3 regions of the Streptomyces sp. NPDC029292 genome follow, and region 2 is predicted to be linked to each of the others. Evidence: riboswitches for the same ligand, from Rfam matches in the RefSeq annotation. Region 2 holds a riboswitch; each other region holds the start of a gene.
The links. A riboswitch is a leader RNA that binds a small molecule or an ion and turns the genes downstream of it on or off. The one in region 2 is predicted to bind cyclic di-AMP.
Positions count from the first base shown of each region.

Region 1: it holds a riboswitch for cyclic di-AMP, as region 2 does, so the genes downstream of both, ACZ4WS_RS02060 (M23 family metallopeptidase) here and ACZ4WS_RS17675 (transglycosylase SLT domain-containing protein) in region 2, are expected to answer to the same signal.
Region 3: it holds a riboswitch for cyclic di-AMP, as region 2 does, so the genes downstream of both, ACZ4WS_RS20645 (M23 family metallopeptidase) here and ACZ4WS_RS17675 (transglycosylase SLT domain-containing protein) in region 2, are expected to answer to the same signal.

Region 1 covers NZ_JBVHXR010000001.1:438,778-442,942, forward strand. Annotated here, with positions in the region: gene ACZ4WS_RS02050 (DUF6250 domain-containing protein) at 1-287, opposite strand, end outside; gene ACZ4WS_RS02055 (hypothetical protein) at 271-405, opposite strand; gene ACZ4WS_RS02060 (M23 family metallopeptidase) at 912-1,805, opposite strand; cyclic di-AMP (ydaO/yuaA leader) riboswitch at 1,810-1,970, opposite strand; gene ACZ4WS_RS02065 (alpha-galactosidase) at 2,269-4,165, opposite strand, start outside.
Region 2 covers NZ_JBVHXR010000007.1:133,935-138,099, forward strand. Annotated here, with positions in the region: gene ACZ4WS_RS17665 (CocE/NonD family hydrolase) at 1-1,476, shown strand, start outside; gene ACZ4WS_RS17670 (hypothetical protein) at 1,586-1,909, shown strand; cyclic di-AMP (ydaO/yuaA leader) riboswitch at 2,180-2,340, shown strand; gene ACZ4WS_RS17675 (transglycosylase SLT domain-containing protein) at 2,344-3,093, shown strand; gene ACZ4WS_RS17680 (HAD family hydrolase) at 3,087-3,926, opposite strand; gene ACZ4WS_RS17685 (LacI family DNA-binding transcriptional regulator) at 4,013-4,165, opposite strand, start outside.
Region 3 covers NZ_JBVHXR010000009.1:42,299-46,463, forward strand. Annotated here, with positions in the region: gene ACZ4WS_RS20635 (M16 family metallopeptidase) at 1-786, shown strand, start outside; gene ACZ4WS_RS20640 (M16 family metallopeptidase) at 783-2,186, shown strand; cyclic di-AMP (ydaO/yuaA leader) riboswitch at 2,441-2,600, shown strand; gene ACZ4WS_RS20645 (M23 family metallopeptidase) at 2,614-3,378, shown strand; gene ACZ4WS_RS20650 (GntR family transcriptional regulator) at 3,574-4,165, shown strand, end outside.

The DNA of each region.
Region 1 (4,165 bases), on a different contig from region 2:
ACGGGTGTGGCGGTGTACTCGATGACGTACGGCCCTTCGAGCTTCCGCTTGAACCAGACCGTCGCGCCGCTCGGTACGTCGATCTCCAGGACGCCGCGTGAGGCGGTGACCGTACCGCCGTCCTGGAGTTCGGTGACCCATTGGCCGAGTCCGTGCCGGAAGTCGTCGGCGGCGATCAGCCGTCCGCGGCGGTGGCGCGGCGAGGCGCTCGCGGCCCGCGCCGGCACGAGCGCGGCCAGCGCGGCACCGGCGGCCAGGGCGCCGAAGGTTCTACGACTGGTCGTCATGGGAGGTGTCTCCTTCGGTGGCGGTACGACGGGTCGTGGTGATCGCGGGCTTCGGGACGCGTCGGGTCTCGGTGCCGAGGTAGTAGTCCGCGTAGGTCGACTGGAGGTAGCCCCGCACGGTCCAGCCGAGGCGGTACTCGGGGTTCTGGGCGAGCGGCCGTTTCCGGAGGGGACGGCGACCAGACCGCGGTCCGGGTTCTCCACCACGCGGCGCGTGGGCGGTCCGACGGCCTGCGAGGGCGCGGCGGCGGTGACCGCGCCGAGTCTTCGGGGTCTCACGTTCGGTGTCGCCTCCGGCCGAGTCAGCGGCGGCGGCGCTGCGGGACAGCGCCCAGGAGAACTGGGCGGTGGCGGCCGCGGCTGCGGCGCCCTGATGACGGTGCGTCGGTCGACGCCGGGCACAGGGACCTCCGGAGGCATAGAAAGCGCTTACGGAGATCACTGTGGAGTCACTCTCGCACGCTGTCGATACCCCTTGCACCCCTGCCACAAGACCGCAATCTGCCCATCATGAATCGATCATGAAACACCAAAGGCCGAACCCCGGGGATCGTGGGGTCCGGCCTTTGGAGGCGGTGCTGCCTTCAGAGACAGGCAGTGCTGGCTTCAGAGACAGGGACAGCGTCAGGCGACGGCGACACCGTGGGAGCGCAGGTACGCGACCGGGTCCACGTCCGAGCCATAGTCCGGCGTGGTGCGGATCTCGAAGTGCAGGTGCGGTCCGGTGACGTTGCCGGTCGCGCCGGAGAGGCCGATCTGCTGACCCTCGGTCACGGTCTGGCCCGCCGAGACGGAGAGGGAGGACATGTGGGCGTACTGGGAGTACTTGCCGTCGGCGTGCTGGATGACGACCTGGTTGCCGTACGCGCCGCCCCAGCCGGCCGAGACGACGGTGCCCGCCGCGATGGACTTGATGGTGGTGCCGGTCGGGACCACGAAGTCGACGCCGGTGTGGTAGCCGCTGGACCACATGCTGCCCGCCACCTTGTAGCCGGTGCCGACGGTGGCGCCGTCGACCGGCAGGGTGTAGCCCAAGTTGCTGGTGGCGGCCGCGGCCTGGGTGGCCGTGCTCGCCTTCGGCGCGGTCGAAGTCGTCTTCGTCGACGTCGTCTTCGCGGAGGACTGGGTGGCGCTGCTCGACGCGGCCTTCTTGCCGATCGTCAGCTTCAGGCCCGGGTGGATCAGCGACGGGTCGCTGCCGACGGCCGTGCGGTTGTCGGAGTAGAGCTTCTTCCAGCCGCCGCTGACGTTCTGCTCGTCGGCGATCTTCGCGAGACAGTCGCCGGCCTTCACCGCATAGGTCTTCGTCGCGGCCTTCTTCGCGGCGGTGGCGGTCTTCTTCGCGACGGTGGTGGTCTTCTCGACATTCTGCGCGACGGACGCCGTCGGGGTCGCGGCATGCGCACCGGTGGCCCCCATCAGAGGCAGCGCGAGTGCGGCGCCACCGGTTCCGGCCACGGCGATCGAGCGGGTGAAACGCTGGGACTTGGGACGGCGGTGCTTACCCTTCGCGGGCATGACGAATTCCTCTCCGGCGCCTGCGAGGTGAGCTGTCGGGTGCGGGCTGGAGATGCCCGGCCACGCGAATGCGCGGCTATACCCCGAGCCGTTCCGGAGACCGGAACAGGCGTGGTACCTGCGGGTCCCCCGCTCCTGCCGTGTGCGGGTAAGTGTGCGGATTCCGGGCGGCGGCAGGATTGGGCGTCCGTCCGGATTGAGGCCGAACGTAAGCGAGATGAGAGCGCATCGACAAGCATGTGGCTTTTCTGTGCCGATGCCTTTCTTGATCCATGCCGGAATTCCCGTCACCCTCCGTGGATAGGTGATCTTTCCGGCTTCTCAACCCGTCCGTGAATTCGGGCAGGTTGATAAAAGGGGCCCGCCACACATCGTCACGAATATGACGCTGCTCACGCACGTCGACCCACGACGCTTTATTCCAGGGCCAGTTGGAACGAAGGCTCCAATTCGGACAGAACAGTCACATGCGACGCAGCCGGATAACTGTCGCATCGAGGTCCCCGCGCAGCCCCGTACGCAACCCGTGATGCAGCAGCACCGCACCGCGGTGCACTTCGCCCGTTTCGCGGCACTCGTACCGTTCTGTCGGGTCGAGTCCGCGCAGCCGGAGCGGGGCGACCGGCTCCCCGTGGTGCTGGGCCTGGAGCCAGGCGAGGACGACGGTCTCGCCGCCGTGGACGTACTGGACCGCGCTCAGTCCACCCTCCGGGGGCCGCAGCCGGTAGAGGTCGCCGCGCTGCACGACAGGCCGGATCTCCTTATAGAGATCCACCCATTCCCGCGCCTCGACCAGCTCCCGCTCGCTCCACTCGGTCACATCGCCGCCGACGCCGAGCACCCCGGCCATGGCGCTCACAAACCGAAAGCGCAAGGAGCTGACCCGGCCATTGAGCTGCGCGTTCGGGCTGTCCGTGACCCAGGCGGCCATGATCCGGGCCGGGTGGATCTGACTGAAGCCGTGCTGGATGGCGAGCCGGTCGAGCGGGTCGGTGTTGTCGGAGGTCCACACCTGGTCCGTACGCGCCATGATGCCGAGGTCGACGCGGCCGCCACCTCCCGAGCAGGACTCGAAGGCGACACCGGGGTGGGCGGCCCGCAGCCGGTCGAGAAGGGCGTACAGCGCCTCCACGTGCGCGACCCACAGCTTCTGCGGGTAGGGCTCGCCGGGCCAACCCGCATCCGTGAAGCAGCGGTTGAAGTCCCACTTCACATAGTCGATGGGGGCGCTGGAGAGCAGGCTGTCGAGCTGCTCCCAGAGGTACTCCTGAACGTCCTGGCGCGCGAGGTTCAGTACGAGCTGATTGCGGTATTCCGCCCTGGTTCGCCCCTGCTGGAACTGCACCCAGTCGGGGTGCGCGCGATACAGCTCGCTGTCCGGATTGACCATTTCGGGCTCGACCCAGATCCCGAACCGCATGCCGAGCGCGTGCACGTCGTCGGCGAGCGGCTTCAGCCCGGCGGGGAAGCGATCGGGGTTGGGCGTCCAGTCCCCGAGCCCCGCCTGATCGCTGGTGCGGGTCCCGAACCAGCCGTCGTCGACGACGAACAGTTCCACGCCCATGGTCGCGGCCCGCCGCGCGAGCGCCCGCTGCTGCTCCTCCGAGATGCCGAAGTTGGTGGCCTCCCAGGAGTTGTAGAGCACGGGACGGTCCTGGTCCGCTTCCGGGATGACATACGCGCGCTGGTACGCGTGCCAGGCCCGACTCGCCCCGCCGAAGCCGCCGTCGCTCCACAGCCCCGCGAAGACGGGTGTCGTGAACGACTCGCCCGGCTCCAGGCGCAGCAGCCCCGAGTCGTCGTACCCGGCGCCGCCGGTGATCTGCACGCGCGCGTCGGGGAGTTGGGCCACGGAGATCCGCCATGAGCCCGACCAGGCGAGCGCGCAGCCGTACACCTCGCCGCTCTCCTCGGTCGCCTCGCTGTCGAGCGCCACCCAGGGCAGATGCTGGTGCCCGGTGTGCCCGCGCCGGCTGCCGATGACCTTCTCACCGTAGGTGAGGGGGGCACGTACGAGCCGGGACTCGGCAGCCCACCGCCCATGCAGCTGGGACAGCCGCCAGCCCTCGCGCTCCGGCAGCGTCCAGGTCGCGGAGTCGGCGCGCAGCAGCTCCAGAGCGGGTCCCTCGTTGGCGAGCGTCACCCAGCGCTCGACGACGTCGCCGCGCATCCGGTAGTGCAGCGTGATGCCGAACCCGGAGTCCGAGAAGCGCAGCCGCAGCTCCTCACCGTCCGCCTCGAACTCCTCGAAGCGCCACTCGGTGCCGCGCCGCTCGTCCGTGCGCACGGAGAGGGCCGGGCGTACGAAGCGGGGGCCGCCCTCCACCGGGTACTCCTCGTGTCCGTCGAGCGGGGACTCG
Region 2 (4,165 bases):
ATGCTCGCGTTCGTCTCGCGGCCGCCGGACCCCGTCCACGTGGGCGAGGTGATGTGGCGGGACATGTGGGTGAAACGCCTGGAGACGGTGGACCCGTTCCTCCACACCTGGCTCGCGCACCAGACCCGGGACGCGTACTGGCGCCACGGCAGCGTCTGCGAGGACTACGGCGCGATCCGGGCGGCCGTCCTGGCGGTCGGCGGCTGGCACGACCCGTACCGGGACACGGTGTTGCGCCTGGTCGAGAACCTGCCGCCGGACCGCGTACGAGGCGTGATCGGCCCCTGGTCGCACCAGTACCCGGACCGGGGCCTGCCGCCGGGCCCGGCGATCGGCTTCCTCCAGGAGACGCTGAGATGGTGGGACCACTGGCTGCGCGGCACGGAGACGGGCGTGATGTCACAGCCGCTGCTGCGCTCGTACGTCATGGACGCGCACCCTCCGGCGACGACGTACCCGACCCTCCCCGGCCGCTGGGTGGGTGATCCGGCCTGGCCCTCCCCCTCCGTGACGCCGGTCTCGTACGCGCTGCAGGGCGCCCCGGTCCAGGTCCGCTCGCCCCAGCACACGGGGGTGGACGCGGGCCGCTTCTCCCCCTTCGGAAACGACGCGGATCTGCCCCCGGACCAGCGGGAGGAGGACGCGAGATCGGCGTGCTTCGAGTTCGCGGTGGCGGAGGAGATCTGGATCCTGGGCCGCCCGAGGGTCCGCCTGCGCCTGACGTCCCCGGTGCCCCGGGGCCAGGTGATCGCCCGCCTCTGCGACGTGGCCCCCGACGGCTCCTCGACACTCGTCACCCGAGGTGCACTGAACCTGTCAGCGCGCCACGGCCGTGACCAGGCGGTCCCCTGGAAACCGGGCTCTACGGAGGACGTGGTTTTCGACCTGAACGGCATCGGCTACGCGTTCCCGCCGGGCCATCGCATCCGGCTCTCCGTCTCCTCCGCGTACTGGCCCTGGATCTGGCCCCAGCCGGGCTCGCAGGCGGGCCTCACCCTGGACCCGACGGGCAGCACCCTCGAACTCCCCGTACGGGCAAAGGAGTCGGCGCCCTCGATCACCTTCGAGGATCCGGAGCAGTCCGAGTCCCTCGGCGTGGTCTTCCCCGCCACCCTGGACGAACCCCGCCCGGAACGCCTGGTCGTACGCGATGTCGCGAAGGGCGAGTGGCGCCTGGAGGTCGACCCCCGCTACGGAGGCACCCGCGTCTACCCCGACGGCCTCGAATTCACGGAGGACGCCCTGGAGACGTACACCATCAACGACTCCGACCCGCTCTCGGCCCGCACCCGCTCGACCTGGTCGATCCGCCTCCACCGCCCGGACCTGCCCTGGGACGCCCGCGTCTCGACCACCTCCGAAATCACCTGCGACGCCGACGACTTCATCACCTCCAACGAGGTCATCTGCAAGGACGGCGACGAGGTGGTCTTCCACCGCACCTGGGAGAAGAGGATCCCGCGAACGGCGGGCTAGGGTTCGGCGACGGCCCCGCGACGGCCGGGCCGAGGGCCGTCTCCGGCATGATCCGCCGGACGGGCCAGGCCCTGGAGCCCCCGGGGGGCGGTAGGCAATCCTGAGCACCATGGCGCGGACCGGTGAATTCCTGATGGACCTCGACGAGGGCATGCTCGCCTACTTCCGGGAGATGGCCCACGAGATGGTCACACGCTTCGGGATCTCGCGGGGCGAGGCCGTGGCGCGGATCAACAGGGCTTACGGGGGACGGAAGTTCGGGCCGTACCCCGACCTGATGTGCCACGAACTCCCCGAATACTGGGGCTACGGCCTCTACTTCAAGCCCAACGCGGGCCGCCTCCCCGACGACGACCCCGACACGGACCTCTCCGCGTGGGAGGTGCGCCCGGCTCCTCCCCGGCACTCCCCGGTCTGGACGGTCGGAGCGTAATGCCCGAATTGAATGCATTGCCGCTTTAATGGGCCTTGGTCGCGTGAATTGGGTCACGCCGGAGCCATCTCGACGCCGCACCCCGCCACCTCGATTCCCCCTTCGCGGAAGGCAAGTTGAGGATCACATTCCGGCACAATCGGGCAATTCATCCCGTCCTTTTCCGAGGTTAAAACGGACTGATCCATGAATTCGGGGCTTGTTCCCGACATGTGCTCTCGCATACGTTCGCCCCGATCCGAGCGGATCGCCGAATCCTGCCGCCGCCCGGAAACCCACCCACCCACGCACGCACGGCAGGAGCGGGGGACCCAGGTAAGCCGCCGGTCCGGACACCGGAACGGCTAGGGGTGAAGCCGCGCCCAGCGCGCGGCCGGGCACCTCCCGCCCGAACCCGACAGCTCACCCCGCAGGCGCCGGAGAGGAATGTCGTCATGCCCGCACGAGGCAAGCACAGCCGCCCCAAGACCAGCAGCCCGTTCACCCGCTGCATGATCGCCGCAGGCACGAGCGGAGCCGCGCTCGTCCTCCCCCTCGTGAGCGCGACCAGCGCGCACGCCGCCCAGCCGACGCAGGCGCCGCAGGTCACGAAGGCCGCCACAGTCACGATCACCGACGTCCAGCTCGTCACCTACAAGGTGGTCGCGGGCGACACCCTGTCCAAGATCGCGCAGAAGTACCCGCAGAGCGGCGGCTGGAAGAAGCTGTACGACGCCAACCGCGCGGTGATCGGTGCGAACCCGGCGGTCCTCCCCCCGGGCCTGACGCTGACGGTGGGCACGAAGACCGTGAAGCTGGGCTCGACGACCAAGGCAAGCACCAAGTCCGCGACGACGGCCACCCCCGCCTCCGCGAAGACGTACGCCAACAACCTGGACGGCTGGATCAAGCAGTCGCTGGACATCATGGGCAAGGCGCGCATCCCGGGCACCTACAACGGCATCTACCGCAACGTCATGCGCGAGTCCTCCGGCAACCCCCGGGCCATCAACAACTGGGACTCCAACGCCGCCGCCGGCATACCGTCCAAGGGCCTCCTCCAGGTCATCGACCCGACCTTCAAGGCCTACCACGTCCCCGGCACCTCGATGGACCCCTACGACCCGGTCGCGAACATCACGGCGGCGTGCAACTACGCGGCGGCGAAGTACGGGTCGATCGACAACGTCAACGGCGCCTACTGAGACACGTTCTCCCGGGCCTTCTCCTGGGCCCCGAAGAGCCGTTCCAGTACCACCGCGATGCCGTCCTCCTCGTTCGACAGGGTCACCTCGTCGGCCACCGCCTTCAGCTCCGGGTGGGCGTTGGCCATGGCGACGCCGTGGGCGGCCCAGTCGAACATGGGGATGTCGTTGGGCATGTCGCCGAAGGCGAGGGTGTCCGCCGGGCTCAGCCCCAGATGCCGGGCGGCCAGCGCCAGGCCGGTCGCCTTGGTGATGCCGAGTGGCTGGAGTTCGACGGTGCCGGGCCCCGACATGGTGACCGACGCGAGGGAACCCACCACCGCGCGCGCCGTCGACGCCAATTCGTCGTCCGCCAGGGCGGGATGACGCAGCAGCACCTTGCTGATGGGCTCGGCCCAGAGGTCGTCGCGCCGTCCAACCCGTACGGCGGGCAGGGTGGGGTGTGGCATGAGGTAGCCGGGCTCGATGAGCGTGAGGCCGTCCACGCCGTCCTGATCGACGGCCGCGTACACCTGGCCCACCTCGGCCTCGATCTTGCCGAGCGCGGTCTCGGCCAGCCCCCGGTCCAGGGTGACGGACCACAGCAGACGGTCCGCACCGGCGTCGTACAACTGCGCGCCCTGTCCGCACACCGCGAGTCCCGTGGAGCCGAGGTCGTCGAGGAGCGGCCGCACCCTCGGGGCGGGCCGGCCGGTGACGACGAGATGCCGGGCACCGGCCGCCGCCACCCGCGCGAGCGCTGTAAGGGACCGGTCGGAGAGCGTGTCGTCGCCGCGCAGCAGCGTTCCGTCCAGGTCGGTGGCGATGAGTGAATATGCGAGGGGTGCGGCCATGATCAGAGAATACGGATGGAAAGCCCCCCTGGACTCGACGCGAACCGGACGGCTGCTGCCTTCACATGCGTTGACTTCTGTTCCGGTTACGCCGACTCCCGTACGACCAACTCCGTGGGCAGGATCACGCCCGCCGTGTCCTCGCCGGCGATCTGGGCGAGGAGCATACGGACCATTTCGGCGCTGATGCGGTCGTAGGGCTGGCGCATGGTGGTGAGGGCCGGGGTGATGGAGGTGGC
Region 3 (4,165 bases), on a different contig from region 2:
GCGTTCTTCCGCACCTACTACGCGCCCAACAACGCGGTCCTGTCGGTCGTCGGTGACATCGACCCGGAGCGGACGCTCGCCTGGATCGAGAAGTACTTCGGCTCCATCCCCGGGCACGACGGCAAGCCCGCCCCGCGTGACGGCTCACTGCCCGACACCATCGGCGAGCAGCTGCGCGAGGTCGTCGAGGAAGAGGTCCCGTCGCGCGCCCTGATGGCCGCCTACCGGCTCCCGGAGGACGGCACGCGCGCGTCCGACGCGGCCGACCTCGCACTGACCGTCCTCGGCGGCGGTGAGTCCTCCCGGCTCTACAACCGGCTCGTGCGCCGCGACCGCACGGCCGTCGCGGCCGGGTTCGGTCTGCTGCGGCTCGCCGGAGCGCCCTCCCTGGGCTGGCTCGACGTGAAGACGTCCGGCGACGTCGAGGTCCCGGTCATCGAGGCCGCCGTCGACGAGGAGCTCGCCCGGTTCGCCGAGGAGGGCCCCACGGACGAGGAGATGGAGCGCGCCCAGGCCCAGTTGGAGCGCGAGTGGCTGGACCGGCTCGGCACGGTCGCGGGCCGCGCCGACGAACTGTGCCGGTTCGCCGTCCTGTTCGGCGACCCGCAGCTCGCCCTGACCGCCGTACAGCGCGTCCTCGACGTCACCGCCGAGGAGGTCCAGGAGGTCGCCAAGTCCCGTCTGCGCCCCGACAACCGCGCGGTCCTCGTCTACGAGCCGATCGCCGCCGAAGCCGCCGAAGAAACCGACGCCGCTGAAGACACCGACGAGGAGGCGGCGAAGTGACCGAGCTCGCCACCATGGACTTCCACCCGCAGCCCCAGGCCGGCGAGGCCAAGCCGTGGGCCTTCCCGGCGCCCGAGCGCGGCACGCTCGACAACGGCCTGACCGTGCTGCGCTGCCACCGCCCCGGCCAGCAGGTCGTCGCCGTCGAGGTGATCCTCGCCGCGCCGCTGGAGGCCGAGCCCGCGGGCCTCGACGGCATCGGCACGATCATGGCGCGTGCCTTCTCCGAAGGCACCGACAAGCACTCCGCCGAGGAGTTCGCCGCCGAGCTGGAGCGCTCCGGCGCCACCCTGGACGCGCACGCGGACCACCCCGGTGTACGCCTGTCCCTCGAAGTCCCCGTCTCGCGCCTCCCCAAGGGGCTCGGTCTGCTCGCCGACGCCCTGAGGGCACCGGCGTTCGCGGACAGCGAGGTCGAGCGGCTGGTGCGCAACCGGCTGGACGAGATCCCGCACGAGACGGCCAACCCGGCTCGCCGCGCGGCCAAGGAGCTCTCCAAGGAGCTGTTCCCGGCCACCTCGCGCATGTCGCGCCCGCGCCAGGGCACCGAGGAGACCGTCCAGAAGATCGACTCGGCGGCCGTACGCGCCTTCTACGAGAAGCACGTACGCCCCGCCACGGCCACCGCCGTGATCGTCGGCGACCTCACTGGTGTCGACCTCGACGCGCTGCTCGCCGACACGCTGGGCGCCTGGACCGGCTCCTCGGCCGAGCCGCGCCCCGTGCCGCCGGTGAGCGCCGACGACACCGGCCGCGTCGTCATCGTGGACCGCCCCGGCGCCGTCCAGACGCAGCTGCTCATCGGCCGCGTCGGAGCCGACCGGCACGACCGCGTCTGGCCCGCCCAGGTGCTCGGCACGTACTGCCTCGGCGGCACCCTCACCTCGCGCCTGGACCGCGTCCTGCGCGAGGAAAAGGGATACACCTACGGTGTGCGGGCGTTCGGCCAGGTGCTGCGCTCCGCCGCGCCTTCTCCCTCCGGGGGGGCTACCGGTGTCGCGATGCTCGCGATCAGCGGCTCCGTCGACACCCCGAACACCGGACCGGCGCTCGACGACCTCTGGAAGGTGCTGCGCACCCTCGCCGCAGAGGGCCTGACGGACGCCGAGCGCGACATCGCCGTACAGAACCTGGTGGGTGTGGCGCCCCTCAAGTTCGAGACCGCGGCGGCGGTGGCGAGCACGCTCGCCGACCAGGTCGAGCAGCACCTGCCGGACGACTACCAGGCGACGCTGTATCAGCAGCTCGCCGCCACCGGCACCGTGGAGGCCACCGCGGCCGCGGTGAGCGCCTTCCCGGTGGACCGTCTGGTGACCGTCCTGGTGGGCGACGCGGCGCAGATCGCGGAGCCCGTCAGGGCCCTCGGAATCGGTGAAGTGACCGTCGTACCGGCCGAGTAGAAACTGCACGACCCCTGAGGGCCCAGGTGACTGAAGAGTCACCTGGGCCTCCTTTTGCCCGGACTTCATCCTTTTTCCCGTACTTAAGCTTCTTTTCCCGGACTTCGTCCTCGGGGTGTCCGTATTGGCACGGAGGTTGCCTGTCTGCCCTGTGGCATGCGCTACAAAAGCCGTGATCCGTTTGTTGATTGAAAGATGTCCCGATTAGCGTCGGTCCGGCTGTTCGTCAGGCAGTGCGCCGCGCCCGCGGCACCGGACAGTCATCGCCGAGTCCCCGTACGGCGCGAGCCAGGGGAGCCGGGGACCCACACGCAGTCCCTGGGGTGAATCGGACGCCCTCCCAGGAGGGGGTCCGTAGGAGACCTTCCTGCTCCGAACCCGTCAGCTAACCCGGTAGGCGAGAAGGAAGGAAAGGATCAGCCCCTACATGGCGTTCACCTGTGGCACCGGGAAGCATCGTCGTCCGAGCCGCGTGAAGCGCACCACCACGAACGCCGTAGGCGTCGCGGCGCTCACCACCACCGGTGTCATCGGAGCGCTGGCCGCCCCGGCGCTCGCCGCGGACACCTCCGTGGAGCAGACCGGGCTGACCCAGGCCATCACCATGGGTGACTCGGTCGCCGCCCAGATCGACGCGCAGGCCGCCGCCCAGCAGCGCGCCGCCGACGAGGCCGCCGCGCAGAAGAAGGCCGAGGCGGCCGCGCGGAAGCGGGCCGCGGAGAAGGCCAAGAAGGAACGCGAGGCCAAGGAGCGCGCCGCCCGCGCCGCCGAGCGCAAGCGCCTCAACTCCTTCGTCCTGCCGATCACCGGCTCGTACATCTCCACCGGTTACAAGGCGAGCGGCAGCCTCTGGTCGTCCGGCAGCCACACCGGCGTCGACTTCCATGCCGCGTCCGGCAGCTCGGTCCACGCGGTCGGTACCGGCACCGTCGTCACGGCCGGCTGGGGCGGCGCCTACGGCAACCAGATCGTCATCAAGATGCACGACGGTACGTACACGATGTACGGCCATCTGTCGTCCATCGGCGTCTCCGTGGGCCAGACGGTCACCCCGGGCCAGCAGATAGGCCTCTCCGGGGCCACCGGCAACACCACAGGGCCGCACCTGCACTTCGAGGCGCGTACGACGCCGGAGTACGGCTCCGACATCGACCCCGTCGCCTACCTCCGCGCGCACGGCGTGAACGTCTGACGACCGCTTCACCTGATCTCCACCACTTCCGATGCCCCGGCCACCGAGCCGGGGCATCGTCGTTTCGAGCGGCCTCTGTCCAAAAAATATCCATGGATTCCGGCCTGCCATCGGAAATTCCGGCTCCCTGCAATAGAGTCACTGAACAAGCGTCAATCGATGGCGTTTCGCGGGGATTAAAGCGGAGGTCCGGTCATGCGTATTCCGGCGCACTCGGTATGCACGGCGATCCGTGACGACATCGTCGCGGGTGTCTACGAGCGCGGCAGCCGGCTCACCGAGGAACTGCTCGCGCGGCGCTACGGCGTCTCGCGCGTCCCCGTGCGCGAGGCCCTGCGCACGCTGGAGGCCGAGGGCTTCGTCACCACCCGACGGCATGCGGGCGCGTGCGTCGCGGAGCCCACCGAGCAGGAGGCCTCGGACCTCCTGGAGATGCGGATGCTGCTGGAGCCGCTGGGTGCCGCGCGGGCCGCGCAGCGCCGCACCGAGGCCCACCTCAAGGTGCTCCGAGGCCTGGTCAGGCTGGGTCAGGAGCGGTCCAGGAGGGGGCACAGCGAGGATCTGCGGTCGCTGGGCGGCTGGTTCCACGAGACGCTCGCGCAGGCCTCCGGAAGCCCCGCGCTGACCTCCACGCTCGCCCAGCTGCGGCACAAGATCGCCTGGATGTACGCGGTCGAGGCGCCGGCCAACCCCGCGGAGTCCTGGGCGGAGCACGGCGGCATCGTGGACGCCGTGGCGCGCGGCGACAGTGAGCGGGCGCGGGCGATCACGGCCCTGCACACCGAGC